Regions from separate parts of the Arthrobacter sp. J156 genome, predicted to be linked through region 1. Evidence: predicted binding sites of a transcription regulator. Region 1 holds the regulator's gene; the other holds the start of a gene.
The links. The regulator LexA, encoded in region 1, represses DNA repair genes until DNA is damaged. The targets are predictions, from matches to a motif close to TCGAACANNTGTTCGA.
Positions count from the first base shown of each region.

Region 2: the regulator LexA is predicted to act here: its motif matches at 4,872-4,887, upstream of AC0QR5_RS12820 (HNH endonuclease signature motif containing protein).

Region 1 covers NZ_CM149650.1:1,390,657-1,405,764, forward strand. Annotated here, with positions in the region: gene AC0QR5_RS06425 (SseB family protein) at 1-834, opposite strand, end outside; gene priA (bifunctional 1-(5-phosphoribosyl)-5-((5-phosphoribosylamino)methylideneamino)imidazole-4-carboxamide isomerase/phosphoribosylanthranilate isomerase PriA) at 851-1,594, opposite strand; gene AC0QR5_RS06435 (hypothetical protein) at 1,655-1,804, opposite strand; gene hisH (imidazole glycerol phosphate synthase subunit HisH) at 1,804-2,439, opposite strand; gene hisB (imidazoleglycerol-phosphate dehydratase HisB) at 2,441-3,061, opposite strand; gene AC0QR5_RS06450 (histidinol-phosphate transaminase) at 3,130-4,275, opposite strand; gene AC0QR5_RS06455 (LysM peptidoglycan-binding domain-containing protein) at 4,380-4,781, opposite strand; gene lexA (transcriptional repressor LexA) at 5,051-5,773, shown strand; gene AC0QR5_RS06465 (ATP-dependent DNA helicase) at 5,915-7,927, opposite strand; gene hflX (GTPase HflX) at 7,920-9,500, opposite strand; gene AC0QR5_RS06475 (class I SAM-dependent methyltransferase) at 9,807-10,427, shown strand; gene dapF (diaminopimelate epimerase) at 10,446-11,381, opposite strand; gene miaA (tRNA (adenosine(37)-N6)-dimethylallyltransferase MiaA) at 11,391-12,308, opposite strand; gene miaB (tRNA (N6-isopentenyl adenosine(37)-C2)-methylthiotransferase MiaB) at 12,407-13,933, opposite strand; gene AC0QR5_RS06495 (regulatory protein RecX) at 13,963-14,598, opposite strand; gene recA (recombinase RecA) at 14,604-15,108, opposite strand, start outside.
Region 2 covers NZ_CM149650.1:2,783,948-2,799,055, forward strand. Annotated here, with positions in the region: gene AC0QR5_RS12810 (ATP-dependent Clp protease ATP-binding subunit) at 1-2,351, shown strand, start outside; gene AC0QR5_RS12815 (amino-acid N-acetyltransferase) at 2,481-2,999, shown strand; gene AC0QR5_RS12820 (HNH endonuclease signature motif containing protein) at 3,119-4,858, opposite strand; gene AC0QR5_RS12825 (hypothetical protein) at 5,118-5,333, shown strand; gene AC0QR5_RS12830 (hypothetical protein) at 5,450-6,016, opposite strand; gene AC0QR5_RS12835 (HhH-GPD family protein) at 6,156-7,208, opposite strand; gene AC0QR5_RS12840 (hypothetical protein) at 7,420-8,103, shown strand; gene disA (DNA integrity scanning diadenylate cyclase DisA) at 8,233-9,306, opposite strand; gene radA (DNA repair protein RadA) at 9,377-10,771, opposite strand; gene AC0QR5_RS12855 (FUSC family protein) at 10,837-11,970, opposite strand; gene pstS (phosphate ABC transporter substrate-binding protein PstS) at 12,258-13,382, shown strand; gene pstC (phosphate ABC transporter permease subunit PstC) at 13,543-14,475, shown strand; gene pstA (phosphate ABC transporter permease PstA) at 14,475-15,108, shown strand, end outside.

The DNA.
Region 1 (15,108 bases):
GCCCTCGCTGAAGGCGGTGTCGCCGCGCAACCGCTCCTGGATCCGGGCGACGGCCGCCCGGGCGCGCTCCGGCGTCGTACCCTGGGCGAACGCGATCTCCAGCCGCACTTCCGGACCGGATCCCCCGCCGGCGACGACGGCGCCGGAGGCCGTGCGCGAGGCGACCCCGCGCCCCGGCGCGGCGGTCAACCCGATGACGTCGGGCTCCTGGTCGACGAGGCCCTCGAAGAGCGCGGCGTGGCGCCCGTCGGCGTAGCCCGGGACCCAGGGCCGCTGCTTCGCGAGGGACCAGACGGCCGGACGCCGGACCACGAACGTGACGTCCGATCCCGGGTCCACCACCAGCAGCTGGGCCCCCTCGGACACCGCGGACAGGGCGGCGCGGGGTGCGAACACGGCCACGGGGCGGGCCTGGGGGTGCCAGGCGCGCAGCCGGTCCACGCCGGAGAACACGGGCAGGGCGGCGCGTCCGTCCGGGGCCGTGATGGTCACGAGCGCCATGTCCGCCTCCTTGTCCTCGGCGAAGCCGTGCTCGCCGAGCCCGCCCTCGGCCAGCGATGCGAGGACCGGGACGAAGACGCGGGCGGTCGCGAGGGAGGAGACGACGCCGGCCTCGTCGCCGGTGCCGGCCACGAGCGCGGCGACCGCCGCCTCGTAGCCGGCGTCCGGGAGTCCGTCGTCGGCGTCGAAGGCGTGCAGCGGATTGCCCTCCCCGGCCAGGTCGCGCCCGGACCACGGCTGTCCGGCGGAGTCGGCGGCCCCGCCCGCGCGGCGCAGCGCGGCCTCGATGTGCCCGGGCAGGTGCCGCCCCGGCGTCGTCCCCTCGGCGTCCATCGGCGCGGCCGCGCCCCTAGCGGCGGCCGGCGACGTCGAGCGCCTCCGGCAGGGTGAAGCGGCCGGCGTACAGGGCCTTGCCGACGATCGCGCCCTCGACGCCGGCGGGCACCAGGGTGCGCAGCACGCGCAGGTCCTCGAGGCTCGAGATGCCGCCCGAGGCGACGACGGGCTTGTCCGTGCGCTCGCACAACTGCGCCAGGAGCTCGACGTTGGGTCCGCGCAGCGTTCCGTCCTTGGTCACGTCCGTCACGACGTACCGCGCGCAGCCGGCGTCCTCGAGCCGGGCCAGGACCTCCCAGAGGTCCCCGCCCTCCTGCGTCCAGCCCCGGGCGGCCAGCGTGGTGCCGCGGACGTCGAGCCCGACGGCGATCTTGTCGCCGTGGCGGGCGATTGCGCGCGCCGTCCACTCGGGGTCCTCGAGCGCCGCGGTGCCCAGGTTCACGCGGGCGGCGCCGAACTCGAGCGCGCGCTCGAGGGAGGCGTCGTCGCGGATGCCGCCGGAGAGCTCGACCTTGATGGACAGCTGGTCGGAGACGCGGCGCAGCACCTCCGTGTTCTGTCCGCGCCCGAACGCGGCGTCGAGGTCGACGAGGTGGACCCACTCGGCGCCGTCGTTCTGCCACGCGAGTGCGGCCTCGAGGGGGTCGCCGTAGCCGGTCTCGCTGCCGGCCTCGCCCTGCACGAGGCGTACGGCCTGGCCGTCGGCGACGTCGACGGCGGGGAGGAGTTCAAGGATGGGCTCGTGGGGGGTGCTCATGGTCGGTGGCTTTCGTTCGGTGGCGGTTCGGTCGGAGGCGGCCGCGGGTGCGGCCGCAGCTCACAGGGTCAGGGCGTAGGCGGCGCCGAGCGCGAGGGCGGCGAGAAGCCAGCAGGCGGCGATCCAGGACACGTGCGCCTTCTGGCTCCGCAGCGACAAGGCGCCGCCGATCAGGAGGCCGCCGAGCGCCATCAGCAGGATGCTCCACATCAGAGCGTGCCCAGCCAGTTGCGCAGCAGCCGGGCGCCGGCGTCGCCGGACTTCTCCGGGTGGAACTGCACGGCCGAGAGCGGTCCGTTCTCGACGGCCGCGATGAACGGCACGCCGTGCTCGGCCCAGGTCACGGCCGGCGGCGTCATGCGCGGCTGCAGCACCTCGAACTCCCACCGCTGCACGCCGTAGGAGTGGACGAAGTAGAAGCGCTCGTCCTCGATGCCCTCGAACAACCGCGACCCCGCCGGCGGGGCCACCGTGTTCCACCCCATGTGCGGGACGACGGGCGCCTTCAGGAGCTCGACCGTTCCCGGCCACTCCCCCATGCCCTGGGTGCGGACGCCGTGCTCGACGCCCTCCTCGAAGAACACCTGGTGGCCGACGCAGATCCCCAGCACCGGGCGGCCGCCCGCGATGCGGCGGCCGATCTGCTGCACGGCGCCGACGTCCTTGAGCGCCTTCATGACGGCCGCGAACGCGCCGACGCCGGGCACCACGAGACCGACCGCCGTCGAGACGTCGCGGGGATCGCGGCTGAGCACGACCTCGGCGCCGGCCCGCTCGAGCGCCCGGACCGCGGAGCGGACGTTGCCCGAGCCGTAGTCGAGGACGGTGACGGAGGGGCGGGCCATCCTAAAGCGCGCCCTTGGTCGAGGGGATGGCCCCGCCAAGGCGGGCGTCCGGCTCGACGGCCGCGCGCAGCGCCCGGGCGAAGGCCTTGAACTGGGCCTCGACGATGTGGTGCGGATCCCGGCCGGCGACGACGTTCAGGTGGAGGCAGATCTGCGCGTGAAGCGTCAGGGCCTCGAAGACATGGCGCGTGAGCGAGCCGGTGAAGTGCCCGCCGATGAGGTGGTATTCCTGCCCGGCCGGCTCGCCACCGTGGACCAGGTAGGGGCGTCCGGAGATGTCGACGACGGCGTGGGCCAGCGCCTCGTCGAGGGGGACCGTGGCCTCCCCGAAGCGGCGGATGCCGGCCTTGTCGCCGAGTGCGGTCCGCAGGACCTCGCCGATCGTGATCGCGACGTCCTCGACGGTGTGGTGCACGTCGATGTGGGTGTCGCCCGTGGCCTCGACCGTGAGGTCGATCAGGGAGTGCTTCGCGAGGGCCGTGAGCATGTGGTCGTAGAACGGCACGGTCGTGCTGATGGTCGATTGCCCGGTCCCGTCGAGGTCCAGCTCGACGGAGACGGTCGACTCGCTGGTCTTCCGGCTCATCCGGGCGCGGCGGCCGCTCAGCAGTTCTGCAGTCATGGTGTTCCTCGTTCGGGCGTGGGTGGTGGCGGTGTGGTGCCGGTGGGCCGGCGTACAGTCTATCCGCGCTACGGGGCGTCGGGGGCGTGGCCGTCCGCGGTGGCCAGGGCCCCGGGCTCGGCCACCAGCAGGCGGAGGCGGTCCAGGAAGACCGTGGTCTCCTCGGGGGTTCCCGCGGTGACCCGGAGGTGGCCGGGGATGCCGACGTCGCGGATGATCACCCCGGCGTCGAGCAGGCCCTGCCAGACGCGCGAGGGGTGCGCGAGCCCTCCGAAGAAGACGAAGTTGGAGTCGCTCGGGGCGGGCGAGAGGCCCATCTGGGTCAAGGCCGCCACGATCCGGTCCCGCTGCTCCTTGATCGCCTCGACGTTGGCCAGCAGGGCGGCGACGTGCTTGAGCGCGGCGTTCGCGGTGGCCTGGGTGACGGCGGAGAGGTGGTAGGGCAGGCGCACGAGCCGGAGGGCGTCGGCGACCTCCGGAGCGGCGGCGAGGTAGCCGAGCCGGGCACCGGCGAGGGCGAAGGCCTTGCTCATGGTGCGGGAGACGATCAGGCGCTCGCGCCCCGGAAGGAGCGTGAGGGCGGAACGCGTTCCGGTCTGGGCGAACTCGGCGTAGGCCTCGTCGACGACGACGACGGTGCGGCTCGGCGTCCCCGCCTCGTAGACGGCTTCGACGACGTCGAGCCCCAGCGCCGTGCCGGTGGGGTTGTTCGGGGAACAGAGGATGACGACGTCGGGAGCGGCCTCGGCGACCTGCGCGGCGGCCGAGGCCGCGGTGAGCGCGAAGTCGTCCTCCCGGCGGCCGGCCACGTAGCCCGTGTCCGTGCCGCTCGCGAGCAGCGGGTACATCGAATAGGTGGGAGGGAATCCCATGACGGTGCGCCCCGGCCCTCCGAAGGCCTGGAGGATCTGCTGCAGCACCTCGTTGGAACCGTTGCCGGCCCAGATGTTCTCCGCGTCGAGTCCGTGGCCCAGGTAGGCGGCAAGACGAGTCCGGAGCTCGGTGAATTCCCGGTCGGGGTAGCGGTTGAGCCCGGCGGCGGCCGCTGCGACGTCGGCCGCGATGGCGGCCTGGACCTCGGCGGGGACCGGATGGGTGTTCTCGTTGACGTTGAGCTGGATGGGAACGTGCAGCTGCGGGGCCCCGTAGGGCTGCAGGCCGCGAAGGTTCTCCCGCAGCGGCAGGTTGGCGAGTCGCTCCAGCTGTTCAGTCACCGATTCAGTCTATTCTCCGCGGCCACGGCCCCGGGAATCGGCGGCGCCGGCCGGTAACAATGCCGCCGCGGATCGTCCCGTGACGCGCCCTGGCGGACCGGGCCCTATCCGCCGGTGGGGACGTAGAGCTGCTGCCCCGGGAGGATGGTCTGGCTCGTGAGGCCGTTGAGCTCCGTGATCTCGCGGATGACGGAGCGCGGGTCTCGCTCCGGGGCGAACTCGGAGGCGAGCCCCCACAGGGTGTCGCCCGCCATCGTCGTGACCAGTTCGGCCCGGAGCGGCTCTCCCGTGGAGCCGTCGGCGGCCATGGCGGGCGCCGTGAAGACGCCGGCGACGACGAGCAGCACGGCCGCCACGAGCAGGACGGGCAGGCCGATGAGCACGAAGCGTCCGCGCCGGGTCAGGCGCAATCCACCGGAGGGCGCCGTACGGGCGCCGGGCGTGCCCGTCGAGGCGACGTGGATCATGGGGGTTCCTGCAGCGGCGGCGAGGGCGGGCTGTGCCATGGTCGTGCCTTTCTCGAGGAGGTCTTCGAATCTTCGCCCTGGGATCAGCGATCTAGAACATAGCTTCGAAAGTGATTGATACCTGTTTAGCACCCTTGACCGACGCTTGTCGAGACACGTTCGAACAAATCTTTGAAATGGGCCTCGGGCTCCACTAGCGTTGGGATAGGTGGTTCACGGGAACCACTGCACCAGCCGCTACCGACGCTTTGGGTCCGACGCCGACGAGTGGCACCGCCGTGAACGAGGTCAACAGGATGGGGCACACCATGAACGCAGCAGAGTCGCCGGCACCCAGGAGCGCGCGGAAGAGCCTCACGATCCGGCAGAAGAAGATCCTCGAGACCATCCAGCGCGCCGTCGGCGCGCACGGCTATCCGCCCTCGATGCGCGAGATCGGCGACACGGTGGGCCTCGCGAGCCTCTCGAGCGTCACCCACCAGCTCGCCCAGCTCGAGAAGATGGGCTACATCCGCCGGGACCCCCGCCGGCCGCGCGCCATGGAGATCCTGGTCCCCCTCACCCTCACCGATGCGGACGCCGAGGGCCCGGCGCCGGAGCAGCCGGACCTGCGGGCGGCCAACGGGATGCCCGTCTCGGAGCTCGCCTCGGCCGCCGACACGGCGTTCGTTCCGCTCGTCGGGCGCATCGCCGCGGGCGGTCCGATCCTCGCCGACCAGACGGTGGAGGACGTCATGGCACTGCCCCGGCAGCTCGTGGGCCACGGCGAGCTCTTTATGCTCAAGGTCAGCGGCGATTCGATGGTCGAGGCCGCGATCTGCGACGGCGACTGGGTGGTCGTGCGGAGGCAGAACACCGCGGACAACGGCGACATCGTCGCGGCGCTGCTCGACGACGAGGCGACGGTGAAGACCTTCAGGCAGCGCGACGGCCACACGTGGCTGCTGCCGCAGAACCGGCAGTACGAGCCCATCCTGGGTGACCACGCGACCATCATGGGCAAGGTCGTCTCGGTGATGCGCTCCCTCTAACCAGGGCCGGGCGGCACCGGACGCCGGGCTGCCTTCTCAACGCGGACCACGCCACGCCGGGCCGGCACGACCGGACCGGTGTGTCGCGTTGGCCCCGCTCCGGCGCGCCGCCGGCCACGGCTGTTCCGGACGGTGCGTCCGCTACGACGCGTCCGGCGCGAGGCGGCGGAGCGCGCCGAGGACGGTGTCCTTCTCCGTGGTCGCCCACATCGGCGGGAGCGAGGCGCGCAGGAACGCCCCGTAGCGCTCGGTGGCCAGGCGCGGATCGAGCATGGCGACGACGCCCCGGTCGCCGGTCGAGCGGATGAGGCGACCGGCACCCTGCGCCAGCCGCACGGCCGCATGGCTCGCGGACACGGCCATGAAGCCGTTGCCTCCCCGCCGGGCGACGTCGCGGCTCCGCGCCGTCGAGAGCGGATCGTCCGGTCGCGGAAACGGGATCCGGTCGATGACGACGAGCCGGCAGGACGGCCCGGGCACGTCGACCCCCTGCCACAACGTCATCGTGCCGAAGAGGCACGTGTCCTCTTCCTCGGCGAACCGGCGGACGAGGGAGGCCATGCCGGACTCCCCCTGGCACAGGATCTCCTGGTCGAGCCGCGGGCGCAAGGCCTCGGCGGCCTCCTCGGCGGCGCGCCGCGAGGAGAAGAGGGCGAGCGCCCCTCCCCCCGAGGCGCGGATGAGGTCCTCGAGCTCGTCCAGGAGTTCCGGGGCGAGGGAGCGTGAGGGCCGGGGCAGGTGCCGGGCCACATAGAGCACGCCCTGCTTGGGGTAGTCGAAGGGGCTTCCGACGTCGATTCCGGTCCAGGACGGGGCCCCCTCGCCGAGCAGGCCGAGCGATCCGGCCACGGGCTCGAACGCGGAACCCACCGCCAGCGTGGCCGAGGTCAGCACGACGGTGCGCCCGTCGAAGAGGCCCTCCCGCAGGCGGCCGCCGACGCCCAGCGGGGCGATGTTCAGCGTCGCGGGGCTCGATTCGTCGGGCTGGACGTAGCCCTGGCCGGGGACGAAGCCGCCCTGGCGCGAGGCCCAGAGGACCTCCCTGGCGTCCTGGGCGGACGCCATCCGCTCGCAGATCTCCAGGAGGTAGAGCAGCTGCGAGCGGGCCTGCTGCTTGCCTCCGTCGACGGCCTCCCCCTGCTGCGGCTTGGAGTCGGACAGCGCGACCCGCGCCGCCTCGCGGACCAGGTCCACGGCGGCGGCCTGCTCGTCGTTCAGTCCGAGCGGCATGAGCCCGCTGGGAATGCCCTCGAGGCTGCGCTGCAGCGCCTCCGAGGCCCGGTTGAGTGGCTCCACGACGACGTGGCAGTGCTTGCGCGCGGCGGAGGCCGCCGCGCCGACCAGCCCGGCCGAGAGCTGGCGGGTGACCGAGCTCGTGACCCTGTCCTGGAGCTCGTGGGCCTCATCGATGATGACGGTCTCGAACTCCGGCAGCACCGCGAGCCCCTCGAACGCGGACACGGCCAGCATGGCGTGGTTGGTGATGACGATGTCGGCCTCGGCCGCGCGCTTCCGGGCCAGCTCGCTGAAGCATTCCTCCGCCATGGGGCACTTCTGCGCCCCGATGCAGTCCATCGCGGTGACGGAGACCTGGCGCCACGCACGGTCGCTGACTCCGGGCACCAGGTCGTCGCGGTCCCCCGTCTCCGTGTCCTCGGCCCATTCGCGCAGGCGCACGACCTCCTGGCCGAGGGCGCTCGTGGGACCCTGTCCGGTGGCGGGGCGTGCGCTGCCGTCCTCGCCGAGCGAGAAGAGGGCCCCCTCGTCCTCGTCCGGGTAGCCGCCGCCGAGCTTGTAGCGGCAGACGTAGTTGCCGCGCCCCTTGGCGAGGGCCACGTCCACGGGACGCGGCAGCTGCCCGGCGAGGTTCTCGAGCAGCCGCGGCACGTCACGTCCGACGATCTGGGACTGGAGCGCGAGCGTGGCCGTCGAGACGACGACGGGATGCTCGGACTCGAGGGCGTGGGCGATCGCGGGCACAAGGTAGGCCAGCGACTTGCCGGTGCCGGTGCCGGCCTGGACCAGGAGGTGGCGCCCCTCGTCGAGGGACTCGACGACGTGCCTTACCATCTCGTGCTGGCCGGGCCTGCTCTGGCCGCCCATCTTCGCGACGGCCGTGTCCAGGAGGGCGACGACCTCCTCCAGCTCAGCCATGGAGGACGAACTGCTCCAGGTCCTGCGCCAGCCCCTCGCGCACCTTGACCGTCATCAGGGTGCCGTCGCCGCGGTGCTCGGTGGAGAGGATCTCGGCGTCGGTTCCGTGGAGCCGGCTGACGACGTCGCCGCGGTCGTAGGGGATGAGCACGTCGAGCTGGACGCTGGGCCGCGGGATGCCCGCGCTGATCAGCTCGAGCAGCTCGGGGATCCCGGCGCCGGTCCGCGCCGAGACGACGATGTGCCGCGGCTCGCGCTGGCGCACGCGCTCGACGACGAAGGGATCGGCGGCATCTGCCTTGTTCAGCACGATGATCTCCGGGACCTCCTGGGCGTCGACCTCGCGGAAGACCTCGCGGACCGCCCGGATCTGCCCCTCGGGGTCCGGGTGGGACGCGTCGACGACGTGCAGGATCAGATCCGCGTCGGCGACCTCCTCGAGCGTCGAGCGGAACGCCTCGACGAGCTGCGTCGGGAGGGAACGGACGAACCCGACGGTGTCGGCGAGCGTGTATCCGACGCCGTCCGGCGTCTGTGCCCGGCGGACGGTCGGGTCGAGCGTCGCGAAGAGCGCGTTCTCCACGAGCACGCCGGCGTCGGTGAGCCGGTTGAGCAGGGAGGACTTGCCGGCGTTGGTGTACCCGGCGATGGCCACGGACGGGACGGTGTTGCGCTTGCGGTTGGCGCGCTTGGCCTCGCGCGCGGGCTTCATGGCGGCGATGTCCCGACGCAGCTTGGCCATGCGGTTGCGGATGCGTCGCCGGTCGAGCTCGATCTTCGTCTCACCGGGACCGCGGGAGCCGATGCCGCCGCCGGCCGCGCCGACGCGGCCACCGGCCTGGCGCGACATGGACTCGCCCCAGCCGCGCAGGCGCGGCAGGAGGTATTCGAGCTGCGCGAGCTCGACCTGGGCCTTGCCTTCGCGGCTCTTGGCGTGCTGGGCGAAGATGTCCAGGATCAGGGCGGTCCGGTCGATCACCTTCACCTTGACGATGTCCTCCAGCCCGCGCCGTTGCGACGGGGCGAGCTCGGAGTCGACGACGACGGTGTCGGCACCCGTGGCCGCGACGATGTCCTTGAGCTCGACCGCCTTGCCGGAACCGAGGAACGTGCCGGGGTCCGGCTTCAGCCGGCGCTGGATGACGCCGTCGAGGACCTCGGAGCCCGCGGTCTCGGCCAGCGCCGCGAGCTCGCGCAGGGAGTTCTCGGCGTCCTGGACGGTCCCCTCGCTCCAGATGCCGGCGAGGACGACCCGCTCGAGGCGCAGCTGCCGGTATTCGACCTCGGTGACGTCTTCGAGCTCGGTGGAGAGCCCGGCGACGCGGCGCAGGGCGCGCCGCTCGGCGAGGTCCTGCTGCTCGCCGTCGTACTCGGAGTGCCCGTCCCCGCCGCTGGCGAGCTCCTGGGCCCGGCCCACGCGGCCGAACCCCGAGAAGGACGGCTGCGCCCCGGAGCGGACGGTCGAGGCCTCCCCGGCGGCCTTGTCGGCCGCCAGGATGCGCTCGATGACGGAGTGGATCTCCTCTTCGCTGAGGTCGTGGTCCTGAGGGTTGGGCTGGCTGTCGTTGGTCATGTTCCCCTTTGACGGATAGTGCTTCCAGAATAGTCCCCGCGGGCGCGGAACGCCCCCTGCCTGTGGATCGGGGCCGGGCTCAGCGGCCGGTGTGGCGAAGCTGCGCGGAGAAGACCAGCACGGAGGACTCCCGGGGTCGGCGCCCGCCGGGGGGCGGACGGCTCGTGGGGCCGGTGCGGAGAAGCCGCGCCGGCGAAGTGATAGGGAAAACTCTATCACTTCGCCGGCGCGCTGTCCCGGCTCCGCCGGCGCCACGCACGGCCGCGCCGATTCGCCACCCGCCGCGGGGCCGGTTAACCTGCCTGCATGGGTTCGGACCACTACTTCAGCGCGCAGCCCTCCGCTCCGGAGCGCCGCAGGGCCATCACCGTCCACCTCGGCGGCTCGGACCGGACGGTCCAGACCTCGGGCGGGATCTTCAGCCCGGACGGCATCGACAAGGGGACGGCCGTCCTGCTCGACGGGGTGCCCGCACCGTCCGCGGTCGGCGAGCTGCTGGACATCGGCTGCGGATGGGGGCCCATCGCCCTGTCCCTGGCCCTCGCCTCGCCCGGTGCGCGCGTCCACGCCGTGGACGTCAACGAGCGCTCGATCGCCTTGACCCGGGACAACGCCGCCGCGCTGGGCCTGTCCAACGTCGTGGCGGGCACGCCGGAGTCCGTGCCCGGCGAGCTGCTCTTCGACACGATCTGGTCCAATCCACCCATCCGCATCGGCAAGGAGCCCCTGCACGCGCTGCTGCTGACGTGGCTTCCCCGTCTGGCCCCCGGCGGCGAGGCGTGGCTCGTGGTGCAGAAGAACCTCGGCGCGGACTCGCTGCGGGCCTGGCTCGCGCGCGAGCTGCCGGCGGGCTGGACGGTCGACCGTGCGTCGACGGAGAAGTCCTTCAGGATCCTGCGCGTCGCCAGGCCGGCCGCGGGGGCCTGACCCCCGGGCGCGCCGCCGCTACGCGAGGACCGCGCGGGCGACGAGGCGCGCGGGGCCGCTGAGTTCGACGTGCTCCCGGCCGTCGGCCCCGGGGACGAAGCGGACGGAGACCGTCCCTCCGGGCACCTCGACGTCCCAGCGCGCCGCCAGGGCGCCGCCGGCCCAGTGCCGCGTGGCGACGACCGCGGCGCACGCGCCCGTGCCGCAGGAACGGGTCTCCCCCACCCCGCGCTCGTGCACGCGCATGCGGATCCTGCCCACGCCGTCGACGACGAGCGGATCCGCGGGCACGACGTATTCGACGTTGGTTCCATGCGGCGGGACGGGGTCGACGCGCGGCGCGGTGAACAGCACGGCCTGCTCGAGTTCGCTCTCCTCGGAGAGGGCGACGACGGTGTGGGGGTTGCCCATCGAGACGCTCAGGGCCGGCCGGTCGACGTCAAGGCCGTCGGTCTCCACCATGGAGTCCAGGGCGCGTTCCTCGGCCTGCGCGGGGAAGGCGAACTCCCAGGGGCCCATGTCGACGGCGTAGCCGTCGCCCGCGCGGGTGACCGTCTTCACGCCGGCCCGGGTGCCGATCGGCAGGGCGGCGCCCTCCTCGAGACGTGCGAGGCCCTCCTCGAGGAGGAAGTGGACGAACACCCGCACGCCGTTGCCGCACATCTCGGACACGGAGCCGTCGGCGTTGCGGTAGTCCATGAACCACTCGGCTCCGGGAGTCCCGCGCAGGAGCGCCTCCCCCTCGGGCAGGAACCGCGAGGGAACGGCGCGGATGAGCCCGTCGCCGCCGAGCCCGTGGTGCCGGTCGCACAAGGCGGCCACGTCCTCGGGCGCGAGGTGGCGGGTGCCGTCCGGGTCCGCCACGAGGACGAAGTCGTTGCCCGTGCCGTGGCCCTTGGCCACGGCGAGTCCGGAGAGGGCGTCGAGTGGGTCGTTCAGCTGCGCGGGGCTCATGGGTCCAGACTAGGCGGGCGGGGCTCCGGTGGGCGAATGAGGGAAGGGTACGACGGCGGACGCGGCCCGGGCGGGCAGCTCCGGGTCGGTGGCGTCGAGCCAGTGCACGCGCGGATCGGCGGTGAACCACGTGATCTGGCGGCGGGCGAAGCGGCGGGTGGCCGTGGCGGTCTCCTCGACCGCGGCGCGCACGTCGAGGGTCCCGTCCAGCACGGCGAGGAACTGGGCGTAGCCGATGGCCCGTGAGGCGGTACGGCCCCCGCGGAGGCCGGCGGCGTCGAGCCGGCGGACCTCCTCGAGGAGGCCGGCGTCGACCATGTGCTCCACGCGCGCTCCGAGCCGTTCGTGGAGGGCGGCGCGCTCCATCCTCAGGCCCAGCTGGACGGCGGGACGGGCATAGTTGCGCGTCGGCATAAAGGCGCTGAACGGGCGGCCGGTGAGCTCGTGGACCTCGAGCGCGCGGACGAGCCGGCGTGCGTCGCCGATCCGCGCGGCGGAGTCCGGGTCCACGGCCGCGAGCCGGGCGCGCAGCACGGCCTCGCCCCGGGCATCGAGCTCCCCCTCGATCCGCCGGCGCACGGCGGGATCCGTGGGCGGGAACTCGATGACGTCGAGCGCGGCGCGGACGTAGAGCCCGGAGCCGCCGACGAGGACGGGGTGCAGGCCGCGGGACTGGATGTCGTCGAAGGCGGCGCGCGCATGGTCCTGGAAGGCCGCCACGCTGGCCTCCTCGTGGATGTCGAGGACGTCGAGCAGGTGGTGCGGGACGCCGCGGCGCTCGGAGGGGGCGAGCTTGGCGGTACCGATGTCGAGCCCCCGGTAGAACTGGAGCGCGTCGGCGTTGACGACCTCGCCGCCGAGCCGGAGCGCCAGCTCGATGGCGAGGTCGGACTTCCCGGTGCCCGTGGGCCCTACGACGGCGATCACGACGGGTCGTTCATCCGGTTCCGCGGGCCGGGACGGCCCGCCGGGGGCGGCCGAGGGACCCGCGGCCCCTTCCGCGGACCGGGACGGCCGGTTTCCGCTCAACGACGCGGCGGGAGGGCAGGCATGCCCAGTGACACGCCGCCGCTTCCGGACCCGGCGGGCGCGGGGACGCCGCAGGACTCGGCCTGGGCGCGGTCCCAGGCGTCGCCGGCGCGGGAGCGGCGCAGTCGGTAGTCGGCGGGGCCGGCGGGATCGGCAAGGAGCTGGAAGGACCCGGCGTCCGTGACGGGGACGGTGACCAGGTCGCCCGGCCGCGGTACCCCGGCCCCCTCGGGCACGCTGAAGTGGACGAGCCGCGCATCGCGGGCGCGGCCGCTGAGCCGGTGGGTCTGCTCGGCCTTGCGGCCGGACTGGGCGGCGACGAGGACCTCGACCTCGCGGCCGACCTGCTGCTGGTTCTCCTCGGCGCTGATCCGGTCCTGCAGGGCGACGAGGCGCTCGTAGCGTTCCTGCACCACGGCCTTCGGCAGCTGCCCGGGCAGGCTCGCCGCCGGGGTTCCGGGGCGCTGCGAGTACTGGAAGGTGAAGGCGCTCGCGAAGCGGGAACGCTCGACGACGTCGAGCGTGGCCTGGAAGTCCTCCTCCGTCTCGCCGGGGAAGCCCACGATGATGTCGGTGGAGATCGCGGCGCCCGGGATGCGCTCGCGGACGCGGTCCAGGATGCCGAGGAACCGGGAGGAGCGGTAAGAGCGGCGCATGGCCTTGAGCAGGCGGTCCGAACCCGACTGGAGGGGCATGTGCAGTTGCGGCATGACGTTGTCCGTCTCGGCCATGGCGTCGATGACGTCGTCGGTGAAGGCCGCGGGGTGCGGGCTCGTGAACCGGACGCGCTCGAGGCCGTCGATGCCGCCGCAGGCCCGCAGCAGCTTGCCGAACGCGAGCCGGTCGCCGAACTCGACGCCGTAGGAGTTGACGTTCTGTCCGAGCAGGGTGACCTCGATCGCCCCGTCGTCGACGAGGGCCTCGATCTCGGCCAGGACGTCGCCGGGACGGCGGTCCCGCTCCTTGCCGCGCAGGGAGGGCACGATGCAGAAGGTGCAGGTGTTGTTGCAGCCCACGGAGATCGAGACCCAGCCCGAGTGCACTGACTCGCGGCGCGTCGGCAGGGTCGAGGGGAAGACCTCGAGGGACTCCAGGATCTCCAGCTGGGCCTCGTTGTTGTGCCGGGCGCGCTCGAGCAGGGCGGGGAGGGAGCCGACGTTGTGGGTGCCGAAGACGACGTCGACCCAGGGCGCCTTGCGCAGGATCGTCTCACGGTCCTTCTGGGCGAGGCATCCGCCGACGGCGATCTGCAGGTCCGGCCGGCGCTCCTTGACGGGGGCCAGCCGGCCGAGGTTGCCGTAGAGCTTGTTGTCGGCGTTCTCGCGGACCGCGCAGGTGTTGAAGACCACGACGTCGGCCGGTTCGTCCGCGTCCTCGCTGCGCACGAGCCCTGCACCCTCGAGGAGGCCGGCGAGCCGTTCGGAGTCGTGCACGTTCATCTGGCAGCCGAACGTGCGCACTTCGTAGGTGCGCGCGTCGCTGCCGGTGCGGCCGGGGTCGGTATCGGGAATCGTCAAACTCACCCCTCAAGGGTACCCAACCGGGCCCCCGCTCAGGATTCGTCGAGGACCTCGCTCGCGACCCGGTAGGCGCGGCCCGGCGCGTGGCCCTTGCGGGCCAGCATGCCGACCAGCCGCCGGAGCTGCGTGTCCCGGTCGCCGCCGGCGCTGCCGGTGCGCAGCCGCTTTCGCACGAGTTCGCGTGCCTGCTCGTCCTCGTCCTCGTCGTCGAGCTGCTCCAGGGCGGCCTCGGCGAGTTCCGGGTCGATGCCCTTCTCGGCGAGCTCGCGCCGCAGCGCCGTCCGCGCCAGGCCGCGGCTGCGGGAGCGCCCGGCGACCCAGGACGCGGCGAACGTCGCATCGTCGACCAGTCCGAGCTCCTCGAAGCGGTCCAGGACGCCGCCGGCGACCGCCGGGGAGATCCCGCGCGCGGCGAGCTTGTCCTCCAGTTGGCGTCTACTCTTCGCCGAACCGGTCAGCTGGCGCAGGACGATGGCCCTGGCCTGCGCCTCGGGATCGGCCGCGGCACCGGAGCGGTCGTGGGCGTCTGGCCCGCGCCGGTCGCCGCTACGGTCATGGACGCCGGGCCCGCGCCGGTCGCCGGGGAGGTCGCGGTCCCGGGGCGTCCCGGACGGATCCGTTCCGTCGCCTTCCGTTCCGAGCCCGCCCCAGTCGAGTCCGCGGCCCACTGCCGCTAGTCGTCGCCGCCGACGGCGCGCAGCTGCAGATCACCCGAACCGGACTCCGGCGCCTTGCCGATGCCGAGCTTCTCCTTGATCCGGCGCTCGAGCTCGTCCGCGAGGTCCGGGTTGTCGCGCAGGAACCGGCGCGCGTTCTCCTTGCCCTGGCCGAGCTGGTCTCCGTCGTAGGTGAACCAGGCACCGGACTTCTTCACGAAGCCCTCCTCCACGCCCATGTCGATCAGGCCGCCCTCGCGGGAGATGCCGTGCCCGTAGACGATGTCGAACTCCGCCTGCTTGAACGGCGGCGCCATCTTGTTCTTGACGATCTTGGCCCGGGTCCGGTTGGCCACCGCGTTGGTGCCCTCCTTGAGCGTCTCGATGCGGCGGACGTCGATGCGCACGGAAGCGTAGAACTTGAGCGCCTTGCCGCCCGTCGTCGTCTCCGGGCTACCGAAGAACACGCCGATCTTCTCGCGGAGCTGGTTGATGAAGATCGCGGTCGTCTTGGTCTGGTTG
Region 2 (15,108 bases), 1.4 Mb from region 1:
AGGAGATCATCGGCCAGGGACAGCAGGCGCCGTCGGGGCACATCCCGTTCACCCCGCGGGCCAAGAAGGTCCTGGAGCTCTCGCTCCGCGAGGCCCTGCAGCTCGGCCACAACTACATCGGCACCGAGCACATCCTGCTCGGCCTGATCCGCGAGGGCGAGGGCGTCGCCGCCCAGGTGCTCGTCAAGCTGGGGGCGGACCTGAACCGCGTGCGCCAGCAGGTCATCCAGCTGCTCTCGGGCTACCAGGGCGGCAAGGAGACGGCCGGCGCCGGCGTCGGACAGGGACAGCAGGAGGGCGCCCCGGCTGGCTCCGTCGTCCTGGACCAGTTCGGCCGCAACCTCACCGCCGCGGCCCGCGAGGGCAAGCTCGATCCGGTCATCGGCCGCGAGTTCGAGATGGAGCGGGTCATGCAGGTCCTCTCCCGCCGCACCAAGAACAACCCCGTCCTGATCGGCGAACCCGGCGTCGGCAAGACGGCCGTCGTCGAGGGCCTCGCCCAGTCGATCGTGCGTGGAGACGTGCCGGAGACCATCAAGGACAAGCAGCTCTACACGCTCGACCTCGGCTCCCTCGTGGCCGGCTCCCGCTACCGCGGCGACTTCGAGGAACGGCTGAAGAAGGTCCTCAAGGAGATCCGCACGCGCGGGGACATCATCCTCTTCATCGACGAGATCCACACGCTCGTCGGAGCCGGCGCGGCCGAGGGCGCGATCGACGCGGCCTCCATCCTCAAGCCGATGCTGGCCCGCGGCGAGCTCCAGACCATCGGCGCGACGACGCTGGACGAGTACCGCAAGCACATCGAGAAGGACGCCGCGCTCGAGCGCCGCTTCCAGCCGATCCAGGTCAAGGAGCCCTCCGTCGAGCACGCCACGGAGATCCTCCGCGGCCTGCGCGACCGCTACGAGGCCCACCACCGCGTCTCCATCACGGACGGCGCGCTGGCGGCCGCCGCGCAGCTGGCGCACCGGTACGTCTCCGACCGCTTCCTTCCGGACAAGGCGATCGACCTGATCGACGAGGCCGGCGCGCGCCTGCGCATCCGCCGCATGACCGCGCCTCCCGCCCTGAAGCAGATGGACGAGGAGATCTCGGTGGTGCGCCGCGAGAAGGAGGCCGCCATCGATTCGCAGGACTTCGAGGGCGCCGCGTCCCTGCGGGACAAGGAGCAGAAGCTCCAGGAGGCCCGCGCCGAGAAGGAGCGCGCCTGGAAGAACGGCGACATGGACGAGATCGCCGAGGTCGACGAGGAGCTCATCGCGGAGGTGCTCGCGAACTCCACGGGCATCCCGGTGATCAAGCTGACCGAGGAGGAGTCCAGCCGGCTGCTCAACATGGAGGACGAGCTCCACAAGCGCGTCATCGGCCAGGACCAGGCGATCAAGTCGATCTCGCAGGCCATCCGCCGGACCCGCGCCGGGCTCAAGGATCCCAACCGCCCGGGCGGATCGTTCATCTTCGCCGGCCCCACGGGCGTCGGCAAGACCGAGCTGGCCAAGGCCCTCGCCGAGTTCCTCTTCGGCGAGGAGGACGCGCTCATCACGCTCGACATGTCCGAGTACTCGGAGAAGCACACCGTCTCCCGGCTGTTCGGCGCCCCTCCCGGGTACGTCGGCTACGAGGAGGGGGGCCAGCTCACCGAGAAGGTCCGCCGCCGTCCGTTCTCCGTGGTCCTGTTCGACGAGGTGGAGAAGGCCCACGCCGACCTCTTCAACTCGCTCCTGCAGATCCTCGAGGACGGCCGACTCACGGACTCGCAGGGCCGCGTCGTGGACTTCAAGAACACGGTGATCATCATGACCACCAACCTGGGTACCCGCGACATCTCGAAGGGCGTCATGACCGGCTTCCAGTCGGCCACGGACACCAAGACGGGCTATGACCGGATGCAGGCCAAGGTCCAGGAGGAGCTGCGCCAGCACTTCCGGCCCGAGTTCCTGAACCGCGTCGACGACGTCGTGGTCTTCCCGCAGCTGACCCAGGAGGAGATCGTCAAGATCGTCGACCTGTTCGTCGCGCGGCTGGAGAAGCGCATGGTGGACAAGGGGATGCACGTCAAGCTCTCGCCGGCGGCGAAGGTCCTGCTGGCCGAGCGCGGCTACGATCCGGCGATGGGCGCCCGTCCGCTGCGCCGGACGATCCAGCGCGAGATCGAGGACCAGCTCTCGGAGAAGATCCTCTTCGGCGAGGTCGTCACGGGGCAGACCGTGGTGGTGGACGTGGAAGGCGAGGGCGATGCCCGCAAGTTCACGTTCATCGGCCAGGACACTCCGGGCGAGCTCGAGGGTGAGCCGATCCCGGCCGCCATCGAGGCCCCCGCCGCGGACGGCTCGCGAGCCGTCGGCTAGTCCGCAGGGGCGCCGCGCCTCGTCCGGCGCTCCCCGCAGCGGGCGCTGCACTCCGTGAAGCCCGCCCGGCCGTCACATGGCCGGGCGGGCTTCGTCGTGCCCGGTGGGCGCGTGCCTATGATGGGGCGCATGGCTTCCTACACGATCCGCCGGGCCCGTACGCCCGACGTGCCCGGCATCCGCACGCTCGTCAAGCCGCTGGCGGACTCGCGCGTGCTGCTGGAGAAGGAGGCCGTGGCCTACTACGAGGGCCTGCAGGAGTTCATCGTCGCGGAGGCGGAGGACGGCACGGTGATCGGCTGCGGCGCCCTGCACGTGATGTGGGAGGACATCGCCGAAGTGCGCACCCTGGCGACCTCGGACGAGTGGCGCGGCCACGGGGTCGGCCGGGCGCTTCTGGCCCAGCTCATGGAGAACGCCCGGCAGATCGGCGTGTCCCGCGTCTTCTGCCTGACGTTCGAGGTCGGGTTCTTCGAACGCAACGGCTTCACCGTCATGGCCGACCAGTCCGCCGTTGATCCGGCCGTCTACTCCGAGCTCCTGCGCTCCACCGACGAGGGCGTGGCGGAGTTCCTCGACCTGGCCCGGGTCAAGCCGAACACCCTGGGCAACACCCGCATGATCGCCCGCTTGGACGCCGCGGTCTGACGGCGCTGGGCCACCGGTCCGCCGCCTTGGGGGTCGCGGGACTGTGGGGGCCTCGGGCCCGTGGCCTTGGGCCCGCCGCCTTGGGGGACTCTGAACCGTGGGGATCGTCGGGTTGTGGTTTAGGTGGGGGTGGCTTGGGGGTGGAAGTAGGTGTTGCGTTGTGGTCTTCGGGCGGGGTCGATGTGGGGTGGTGGGATCCAGTAGGGGGCGTTGTTGATCATGGTGATCTGCCAGCCGCCGTCGTGGACGAGGTGGTGGTGGAAGGGGCAGCAGAGGGCGCCGTTGTCGATGTCGGTGGTGCCGCCGCGTGACCACCAGGTGATGTGGTGGGCTTCGGTGCCGCTGGCGGGGGTGGTGCAGCCGGGGGCGGTGCAGCCGCGGTCGCGGGCGTAGAGGATCTTGCGTTGTTCCTCGGTGAAGAGCCGTTCGGAGCGTCCGGCGTCCAGGACCTGTCCGGCGGATCCGAGCACGACGGGGATCAGCTCGGCTTCGCAGGCGAGGCGGCGGATCTGGGCGGGGCTGACGAGTCCGGCGTGCACGGCTTCGGAGCGTTGGGTGCCCATCGTGGCGAGCTCGCCCAGCAGGGTCTGGTAGTCGATGGTGACCATGACCTGGGGCCGGTTCCCGCCGTTGCGGGGCAGCTTGTTCGTGGACAGGGCGATCCCGACCGCGTTGACGAGTCCCTCGAGTTGGTGCTGGGCCCGCGTCCTGCCATCCGCGGGCGCCTCGGCCGGCTCCCCCTCCACGTCGGCCGCCGCGGTGGGGGCGGGATCGCTGGCGGCGTCTGCGGTGTCACTGGTCTCGGTGCTGTGGGCCTTGGTGTCTCCGGCCCCGTCGGCGTCGTGGGGCGCGGTGCGGGGGCCGGTGCGGGGGTTGGCGGCCGGGGCGCAGACGCTGAAGAGCTGTTCGGCCTGGGCGTCGTCGGTGACGAGTTTGAACACGTGCAGGTTCTGGGACCGGCCCTGGTAGAACAGGCCCTGGAGCGCGCGCTTGGTTTCCTCGCTGGGTTCGCGGCCGTCGGGGTCCAGGAACAGGGTCCAGGTGTCGGCGACCTGGTGCATCGTCGCGGGCCCGTCCTGCAGCACGGTCTGAACGAGGCTGTCTTCCATCGCGGCCAGTTCCGCGGTCCCGCCTCCGGGGCGGGTCCTGGCCGTGGGCGCCGCCTTCTCGACGCGGCGGGTCAGTTGCAGGGCGGCCGGGACCGAGAGCCGGCCCGCGTGCACGGCGGCCGCGGCGGCCTCGTAGCGGGCCGGGAGCGGTTCGCCGGTCAGGGAGGTGCGCGGAAGCAGTTTCCGGGCCGCTTCGAGCCGGGCCCGGGCCTCGGAGCGTGGGATGTGCAGTTCCTTGGCCAGGTAGTCGGAGGTGTCCCGGTACTCGGCCCGCCCGCCGGGTCCCGGGGCGGCACCGAGGAGGGTGATCTGCTCGTCCTCGGCCGCGCGGGCGGCGATGACCTGGGCGCGTTGGACCTCCACGGAGAGCTCCTCGAGCCCGCGCAGCAGGCCCGCGAGCGCGTGCCGGCCCGGACGCCGCCCCGCCAGCGTGTCCGACCAGCCGCGCAAGGCCTCCCGCAACCCGGCCAACGCCACGGCCCCGCTGCCGGCCCCATCGCCGGCTCCATCCCCGGACCCGTCCGGCAAGGGCGCGGGACCCGTTCCGGGGACGGCCCATCCGTCGTCAGGGACAATGGCCCCGCTGTCAGCGGGCATGCCGTCGCCGGTTCCCGGGCTGCCGCCTGGAGCGGGCCCGGCGGCCGCAGCGGCCGCGGCAACACCGCCCTCCGGGAAGGGCGCGGGATCCGCTCCGGGGACGGCCCACGCGCCCTCCCGGAACGGATCCGCCGGCAGCTCGTTGATGGTCATGAATCCATCATCATCGAAACTTTCTTCGAATGAGCAAGAGTTTCCGGCAACCGTGGACAACACCCCCGGCATCGAAGCTGTGGAGGAGAAACCGGGTAGCGAAGGAACGCCGGATTTCTCCATCCGCTTAATGGGTGAACAGTCCACAGCAACGGTGGACTCTTCGTCCCCGGCATGCCTAAGGTAGGCAGCGGTGGGTCCACGCGGACCCGCCATCCAGTGTCAACCCCAGCAACCAGTGACGGAAGAAGGTAGTGCCATGGGACTCGGAGACAACCTCGGCGGCCTCGGCGACAAGCTGAACGACCTGAAGAACCAGCACGGCGACAAGATCAACGAAACCATCGACAACCTCCAGGCGCAGCACGGCGACAAGCTCGGCGAGCACGCCGACAAGGTGAACAAGTTCGTCGACGACGCCCAGGCCCAGCACCTCGGCGGCAAGGACGCCAAGCCGCAGGAGGGCCAGCAGTAGCTGCCCACTCCGTCAACGCCTGACGTCCCCGCGGCCGCCGGCCGGGGGACGTCACGCGTCCGGGCGACAGGAGCTTGGGCAGCGTGCATCCGGGCCTGCCGAAGCGTGGCTCGCGGTCAGTGCGTCGCTTCCCGGAGGCCCTGCCCGTCCAGGACCAATGCGAGTTGGGTGCCCGCGATCCGGCACTGACCCGCGCCGTGGCTGACCTCGCCGGCCTCCAACGCGGCCCGGGCTTCGTCGAGCCCCTCGGCGGAGAACGCCACCTCGACGGCCCCGGGGAGTAGCTCGGGCGCCGGCCAGAAGCCATGGAGCGTCCCGTTGGGGACGGAGGAAGCGGAACAGGCATCGTCGGGGCCGTCGCCGTCGCACCCGAGATCCACGGTGTCGGAACCCGCGAAGAGCTCGAGCACCACTTCGTGGCACGCCCCGTCCTGGCACCAGGTCAATGACCCCTGGGCCGGCGGATCCGCGGGCACGATGTCGGCCGCGATCGTCAAGGAGACGCCCGTCGCGAGTCCGATCGCCGGGCAGCCGCGCTCCGGCAGCATGCCGCAACCGGCTAGGAGCGCCACGGCGCCGATCGCCAAGGCCGCCGCCGACGTCGGTAAGGGCGGCACGGTCTTCGTCGCGCGCGCCCGGCTTTCCGTCACTTCCCGCCGTGGTGCGTCCCGGTGTGCCGTCATGGCGCCAGCCTACGAGCCCCGGCGCGGTCGCCGGAAGCACGGGAAGGCAACGACCTGCCGCCCGGCCGTCGTCAGTGGGGCCAGCGACCTGCCGCCCGGCCGTCGTCAGTGGGGCCAGCGACCTGCCGCCCGGCCGTCGTCAGTGGGGCAGCGCGATGCCCTCTGACCCCTCGTGCGCGAGTCCGTCGGCGAGCAGCCCCTCGAGACAGCGCTCCCTCTGTTCCCCGCCCGCGGGCAGCTCGGCAAGCCTCTTCCACGCCGCGGAGTACGCCGCAGGGTACGACGCCGGTGCCTCCCCGGTCTCGCCGGCGGTGGCCGGGCCCTGGGTCGTGCCGACGCCAGTCGGGACCTCCGCCTCGACGCCTCCCGCGGGCGCTTCCCCGGCGGAGAGGTGGGCGCCGAGGAGCGCCGCGCGCGGCACGGGGGCGTCGGCCTCGCGCAGAACGGCCATGAAGGCCCCGCGCACCTGGCGGTCGGTCCCGGCCCACGGCTGGCCCTTGGGCACGTAGTGGGGTTCCGGACGTCCGGCGTCGACCCACGCGCAGTCCTGAGCCACGGGGCAGTCCCCGCAGCGCGGCGCTCGGGCCGTGCAGACCAGCGCGCCCAGCTCCATGACCGCGGCGTTCCAGCGGCAGGCGAGGGCACCGGCGTCGTGCTCCTTCTCCGGCATCAGCGCCTCGGCGAGCCGGGCCTCGGCCGCCGTATAGGAGGGTTCGGGCAGGGCACGGCCGGATACGAGCCGGGCGTGGACCCGGCGGATGTTGGTGTCCACGACGGTCTCCGGGATCCCGAACGCGAAACACGCGACGGCCGCGGCCGTGTACGCGCCGACGCCCGGCAGTGCGAGGAGCGCGCCCGGATCCGAGGGCACCTCCCCGGCGTGGTCCTCGGCGATCCGCTGCGCCGCGGCGTGCAGGCGCAGCGCCCGGCGCGGATACCCGAGCCGCCCCCACGCGCGCAGCGCCTCCCCGGCGGGTTCGACGGCGAGCGCGGACGGCGTCGGCCAGCGCTCCATCCATTCCTCCCACACCGGCAGGACGCGCACCACGGGGGTTTGCTGGAGCATGAACTCGCTGACCATCACGCCCCACGGGGTCCGCTCCGCCCGCCGCCACGGCAAGTCGCGCGCGTGGACGTCGAACCAGTCGGTGATGCCGCGGTGCAGCGCGGTCGTGTCGGTCGTCGCGGGCACGGCTCTCCTCTCCAGAACCCTCAAGGGCTCTCCGGGTGCGCTTCGGGCCGCGTCCAGGCGGGAACGCCGGGCCCTCATCGGCCCCAGCCCGACGCCGGACGCCGGCCGGGTGCGGGGCCGCACCTGACGGGTCGGGTGCTTCCCGGCACCAATACTCTAGTGCCCGGCGTGGGAACGGGGGCGCCCGCACGCGGGCTCATAGCCTAGAAGCATGGCACAACAGCACCCTCGGCCCCCGCGCCGTCCGAGCCCCGCCGTGTACCGGAGGCGCCGGCTCGCCGCGGGAATCGTGCTGCTCGTGGTGCTGGGACTGCTGGTCTGGGCCGGCTTCGCTCTCGCCTCCCTCTTCTCCGGTTCCGACGACGGTCAGGGCGCCCCGCAGGGGTCCGGCACCTCGGCCCCGGGCAACGACCCGGACGGAACCGGGGGCGGCGCGTCGGAGAGCGGCGCCCCGGAAGGCTCGGCCCCGGCGTCGGACGCGGGGGAGCCGAGCGGGGCCCCGGAATCCCCGAGCTGCGTCGCGGGCGACGTCGTTGTCAGCGCCGAGACGGACCAGAGCGCCTACGGGGCCAACGAGAACCCCGTGCTGATCATGACCGTCGGCAACCAGGGCCAGGCGCCCTGCACGGTCAACGTCGGCACCGGGCAACAGGAGTTCCAGGTCCTCAGCGGTGACGACCGGATCTTCAACAGCAGCGACTGCCGGACCGAGCCCACCACCGTGGAGCTCGAGATCAAGCCCGGAGGCCAGGAGACCGCCCGCTTCACGTGGGAGCGCGTCCGCAGCGCCCCCGGCTGCGAGGCGGTCGCGACCAAGCCCCGCCCCGGCACCTATGTCTTCACGGCCAAGCTCGGCGAGCTGACGAGCAACAAGGCGCCCTTCCAGTTGCGCTAGAGCGCGTCCGGCGGGGACGCGCGGAGGCAATCGTCGCGGCTGCCCGTCCCGCCAGCCACGCCAGCCCCCGTCGCGGTCGCCGCGTCCAAGGCGGTCCGCCGCGCGCGGCCGGGCCCCGGCGTCGGAATCCTAGGAGAAGCGGTCCAGGAGGCTCGATTCGGCGATCCGCGAGAGCCCTTCACGGATGGTCCGGGCCCGCTGCTCGCCGATCCCGTCGACGTTCATGAGGTCCTCGATGTTGGCGGCCATGAGCCGCTGCAGCCCGTCGAAGCTCGCCACGAGCCGGTCGGCGACGGCGCGCGGCACGGCTTTGATCCCCGCGACGAGCCGGAAGCCCTTCGGGTGCACGATCGCCTCGAGCGAATCGGTGCCCGGCGTGACGCCGAGGACGGTGGCGATCCGGGACAGGTCGATCATCTCGGTCGAGGAGAACCCCTGCAGCCGCGCGAGCGCGGCGTCGATCTCCTGCTGCGAGTCCAGCTCCGCGTAGTCCCTGAGCAGCAGGTCGCTGCCGGGGCCCAGCCCCGCGCTGAGTTCGTCGAGCTGCAGGGCCAGGAGCCGGCCGTCGACGCCGAGCTCCAGGACGTACTGGGCGATCTCCTCGGAGATCCGGCGCACCATCTCCTGCCGCTGCAGGACCACGGCGACGTCGCGGACCGTGACCGTCGCCTCGATCTCCAGCGCCGAGAGCGTGGCGGTGACCTGGTCCAGGCGGTTGCGGTAGCGCTCGAGCGTCGCGAGGGCCTGGTTGGCGCGGGCGAGGACGGGCTCGGAGCCCTCCAGGACGTGGCGGATCCCCTGCACGTACACGGCGATGATCTGCATGGACTGGGAGACGGAGATGACGGGCAGCCCGGTCTGGATGGCCACGCGCTCGGCCGTGCGGTGGCGCGTGCCCGACTCCTGCGTGGGGATCGTGTGGTCCGGGACCAGCTGCACGGCCGCCTTGAGGATGTTGGAGGCGTCCTTGTCGCAGACGATCGCACCGTCCATCTTGGCGAGCTCGCGCAGCCGCGTCGGGGTGAACGGGATGTCGATGTCGAAGCCGCCCGAGCAGATGGAGTCCACGACCCGGTCGGAGCCGAGGACGATCAGCGCGCCGGTGCGCCCCCTCAGGATGCGCTCGAGTCCGTCGCGCAGATGGGTGCCGGGCGCGACTCGGGCGAGGGTCGTCCGCAGCGCGTCTTCGGGGCTCTTGGCCATGGTGGTTGTCCTTCCGGGGCGGCTACCACCATCGTAGGGGGAAGGGTACGACGCCGGACGCCGCGCGCGCCTATCCTTCCTGCTCCCCGCCGGGGAAGGCGATCTCGAGGGCCTCGTTGAGCGTGCCGACCTCCTTGACGCGGAAGCCCTCGGGGACGGTGCCGGGGCCGTTGGGGGAGGCGGGGACGATCGCGTACCCGAAGCCGAGCCGCTCGGCCTCGGTGATCCGGCGAGAGATGTCCGGGACGGGGCGGACCTCGCCGGCGAGGCCGACCTCGCCGAACACCACCATCCGCGAGGAGAGCGGGCGGTCCATCCGCGCCCCGGCGACGGCCAGCGCGGCCGCGAGATCGACGGCCGGCTCGGCGAGGCGCACGCCGCCGACCGTGGCGACGTAGGAGTCCTGGCTGGACAGGTCCAGGCCGGCCCGGCTCTGCAGAACGGCCAGGACCATCGCCGTGCGGGAGGAGTCCAGTCCGCTCGTGGCCCGGCGCGGCTGGGCGGTGGAGGACTTGGCGATGAGGGCCTGGACCTCGGCGACGAGTGGGCGCCGGCCCTCCACGGTGACCGTGATGCACGTGCCGGAGACCGGTTCACGGGTCCGGGTCACGAACAGCCCGCTGGGATCGGCGAGCCCCTCGATGCCGGTCTCGGTGAGGTCGAAGCAGCCCACCTCGTCCGTCGGACCGTAGCGGTTCTTGACGGCCCGCAGCAGGCGCAGGCGGGAGTGGCGCTCGCCGTCGAACTGGCAGACCACGTCCACGAGGTGCTCGAGGAGGCGCGGTCCCGCGATCGAGCCCTCCTTCGTGACGTGGCCGACGAGCAGCGTGGCCATGTGCCGCTTCTTCGCGGCGTTGATCAGGGAGGCTGCGACCTCGCGGACCTGGGTGACGCCGCCGGCCGCGCCCTCGACCTCGGACGAGGAGAGCGTCTGCACGGAGTCCACGATGAGCAGGTCCGGGGCGAGCCGCTCCACTTGTCCGAGCGCGATCCCGAGGTCCGTCTCGGCGGTCAGGTGCAGCGTGTCCGCGAGTGCCCCGATGCGATCGGCCCGCATGCGCACCTGGGCCGCTGACTCCTCGCCCGTGACGTAGAGGACGCGGCGCCCGCCGCGGGCCGTCCGAGCCGCGACGTCCAGCAGCAGCGTGGACTTGCCGACGCCCGGTTCGCCCGCCAGCAGGATCACCGCCCCGGGGACGAGGCCGCCGCCGAGGACGCGGTCCAGCTCGCCCACGCCCGTGGGGCGGTAGCCGGCCGCCGTCGCGTCGACGTCGCCGATCGCGGGGGCGGGATGGGCGATCACCGTCGCCGGCGTCGTCCGGGCGACCGTCTGGCCCGTCTCCTCGACCGTTCCCCACGCCTGGCACTCGCCGCAGCGGCCGACCCACTTCACGGTGGTCCAGCCGCACTCGGTGCAGCGGTAGCCGGAAGCGGGCTTGGTGCGCGTGGAGGACTTCGTGGCCATGGGTCACAAGGCTAGCCGCTGGCCCCGACGATTGGGGGCGCGGGCGCGGCTGGCGGCCCCGGCGGTCAGGACCGGAGGCGCGGCAGGTAGCCCGCGGCCTCCTCGTTGTCGAGGCCCGCCGCCTCGAGCAGGTCCACGAGCATCGGGCGCAGCAGGAGCACGATCCCCTCGCCTTGGAGGCCCGAGACGCCGAAGGCCTCCGGACTCAGGCGCGCAGCCGAGGAGGCGAGCTCCTTGCGGGCCCCGTGCTCGGCCCGGTCGCGAGCCGGCTGGCTCGGTTCGACGACGGAGCGGCCCAGGGTGTCGACGCCGTCGGCGACCTCGTCGAGGAACTGGGAGAGCGCGTCGATGGCCTCGTCGCTTAGCGCCGCGTGCGTGATCACGGAGGTGAGCCGGCGCGTGAAGACGCGGGAGTTGCGGACGGCCAGGTCGGTCTTGTCCGCGAGCCGGGCGAGCCGCTCCACCTCCCCGCGCTGGCTGCGGTAGGCGGGGGAGAGCGTCGCGATCTCGCGCGCCCCGCGCATCGAGGAGGGCAGGGCGTCCATGAGCTGCTGGGTGCCCCGGGCCCGGATCAGCGCGTGCCAGGCCCGTGTCGAGTCGGAGGCGCGCAGGGCCGCCGAGGAGTCGCGCAGGACGCCGGCGAGCTCCTCGAGCAGGGCGCGCAGCTCCCGGGCGGGCTCGCGGCGCGGGTTCCGCGGCGTCAGCGCGGCGATCACGAGCGCGAACACGCCGCCGATGATCGCGTCGGCGCTGCGGGCGAACACGCCGTCGGCCGGGGCGGGCAGCAGGACCACGAGGAGGGACTGCAGGCCCATCTGCGTCGTGAAGATCGTGCCGCTGTCCAGGAACCGCGCGATGACGAGGGAGACGAGGAGGACGGCCGCGGCCTGCAGTGGGCCCGTGCCCAGGACGTGGAGGAGCAGGTCCCCCACGAGGATCCCGAGGGTGCAGCCAAGGGCGACCTCGATGGTGCGGCGCGTATGGGTGTCGCGGCCGAATCCGAGGGCGATCATCGCCGACGTCGCGGCAAACAACGGCCCCGCATGCCCGAGGACCTCCTCGGCGAACCAGTACGCGCCGACGGCGCACACCGTGATCTGCACGATCTTGAGCGAGGAGGACTTGACGCGCAGCGCGCCGACGACGGTCCTGCGGCGCAGGAAGCGCCACGCGCTGCGCAGGGGCCGGGGGCGGGTCATGAAACCAGTCTGGCACGCGGGCCGCGCCGTGACGGGAATCACCGCCGCCCCCCACTACCGCCGAATGCCGCGGCAAACCAGCCCCTCCGCGCGGAAAAGGTTCAAAATGCCAGTTCCGTTCACCCCCCGTTCACTTTCGGCGGAAGGTTCCGTTACCTCGCGCCCCTACCTTCAAGTACGGAGCGCGACGGCGAACACCGCACCGCGCCGGCCCGGAGCACGTGGTTGCCCGGCATCCACCACTGACGGGGACCCGTTCCCCCCGAGCACTCGACGAAGGAAAACTCGTGAAGGTTACCCGCTTCGGCCAAGCAGCCGTTGTCCTGTCCGTCGCCGCCCTGGCCCTGACCGCCTGCGGCTCCGACAACGCCACCGGCGCTCCCGCCACGACCCCCGCCGCCGGCGGCTCCGAGGCGCCCGTCTCCGCGGTCACCGGCACCCTCACCGGCGTCGGCGCCTCCGCGCAGAACGCCGCCATGGACGCCTGGAAGGTCGGCTTCTCCGCCGCCCACAGCGGCGCCAGCGTGCAGTACTCCCCGGACGGCTCCGGTGCCGGCCGCAAGGCCTTCCTGGCCGGCGCCGCGCAGTTCGCCGGCTCCGACGCCTCCCTGAAGGACGACGAGTACGAGGAGGCCAAGCAGGTCTGCGGCCCCGACGGCGCCTTCAACATCCCGGCCTACATCTCCCCGATCGCCGTCGCCTACAACCTCGAGGGCGTCGACGAGCTGAAGCTCGATGCCGAGACGATCGCCAAGATCTTCAAGCAGGAGATCACCACCTGGAACGATCCCGCGATCGCCGCGCACAACGAGGGCGTCGAGCTGCCGGACACCGCCATCACGGTCGTCCACCGGAACGACGAGTCCGGCACCACCGAGAACTTCACCGAGTACCTCGAGCAGGCCGCAGGCGATGCGTGGGGCTTCGAGGCCTCCGGCGAGTGGCCGTCCGACATCCAGGCCGAGAACGCCAAGGGCACCTCCGGCGTCGTCTCGACCGCCTCCTCGACCGCCGGCGCGATCACCTACGCCGACGCCTCTGCCGTCGGCAACCTGGGCACCGTCAGCGTCAAGGTCGGCGAGGACTACACCAAGCTCTCCTCCGAGGCCGCCGCCAAGGCCGTCGAGGCCGCCACCCCGGTCGAGGGCCGCGCCGACATCGACATGTCCCTGGTCCTGGACCGCAACACCTCCGAGTCGGGCGCCTACCCGATCGTCCTCGTGAGCTACCACATCTACTGCACGAGCTACAAGGACCAGGCGACGGTCGACCTCGTCAAGGCCTTCGGCGAGTACATCGTCTCCGAGCAGGGCCAGCAGGACGCCGCGGAGTCGGCCGGAAGCGCCGCGCTCTCGGAGACCCTGCGCGAGAAGGCGATCGCCGCCATCGAGACCATCACGGTCGCTTCCTAGCCAAGCACCCCACGTCAATGCTTGAGTAGGTAGACGACGCAGCGCCGCCGCCTCCGCCCCGTGGCCACCACCACGGGGCGGAGGCGCGGCACCCCCTCAACGCAGCGGCGCCCTCCGATCCCCCGGGGCGGCCGCCGCCCAACACGACCGAAGGGTCACCATGTCCACCAGCGCGCTCACCCGCGGTGAGAAGTCGGGCCAGGCCGGAGACAAGGTCTTCTCCACGGCCTCCATGTCCGCCGGCATCCTCATCCTCGTCACCCTCTTCGCCGTCGCCGCCTTCCTCTTTGCGCAAGCCGTCCCCGTCTTCCAGGCGGACGCCGAGGACGTGTCCGGCGGCAACGGATTCGCCAGCTACATCTTCCCGATCGTCATCGGCACGATCATCGCCGCCGCGATCGCCCTGGTCATCGCGACCCCCGTGGGCATCGGCGTCGCCCTCTTCATCTCCCACTACGCCCCCCGGCGCCTCGCCGCGGGGCTCGGCTACGTGATCGACCTGCTGGCCGCGATCCCCTCCGTCATCTACGGCGCCTGGGGCTACATGGTCCTCGCTCCCGCTCTCGTGCCGGGCTACGTCTGGCTCGCCGAGAACCTCGGCTGGATCCCGATCTTCGAAGGACCGGCCAGCCAGACCGGCAAGACCATGCTCACGGCGGGCATCGTCCTCGCCGTCATGGTCCTGCCCATCATCACCTCGCTCTCCCGCGAGATCTTCCTGCAGACGCCCAAGCTGCACGAGGAGGCCGCCCTGGCCCTCGGCGCCACGCGCTGGGAGATGATCACCATGGCCGTCATCCCGTTCGCGCGGCCCGGCATCATCTCCGCCGTGATGCTCGGCCTCGGCCGCGCCCTGGGCGAGACCATGGCCGTCGCGCTCGTGCTCTCCACCGGCGGGCTCATCCCGTCGCTGATCAAGACGGGCAACCAGACCATCGCCGCCGAGATCGCCCTGAACTTCCCGGAGGCGTTCGGCCTCCGCCTGGCCGAGCTGATCGCCGCCGGCCTGGTCCTCTTCGTCATCACCCTCGCCGTGAACATGATCGCCCGTTGGATCATCAGCCGGCACAAGGAATTCTCGGGAGCCAACTGATGAGCAACGCCACCCTGACCTCGCAGCGCAACTCCCTCGCCAAGGGCCGCCTCCCGCGGTGGGCCGTTCCCGCCGTCCTGGGCGGTGCCCTCGTGCTCGGCGCGGCCCTGTCCACGCTCGGCGGCTTCAGCATCGCCACCTTTCTGATCTACACCGCGGTCCTGTTCGTCGCCGCGGCCACGATCACCACGACCGTCGTCGAGGGGCGGCGCCAGGGCACGAACGCCTTCGCCAAGTACCTCGTCTACGGGGCATTCATCCTCGCGGTGATCCCGCTCGTGTCCGTGATCGTCACGGTCCTCGCCCGCGGCGTGCCCGGCCTGACGCCCGAGTTCCTCTTCACGTCCATGAACGGCATGACCGGCGCGGTGGACAACGCCTCGGTCGAGAACGGCACCCCGGTGCTCGGCGGCGCCTACCACGCCGTCGTCGGCACCCTGCTCATCACCCTGTGGGCCACGCTGATCTCCGTGCCCGTCGGCATGCTGACCGCGATCTACCTCGTCGAGTACGGGCAGGGCAAGTCGCTCTCCCGCGGCATCACGTTCTTCGTGGACGTCATGACGGGCATCCCCTCGATCGTCGCGGGCCTCTTCGCGGCCGCGCTCTTCGCGGTCATCCTCGGCCCGACGG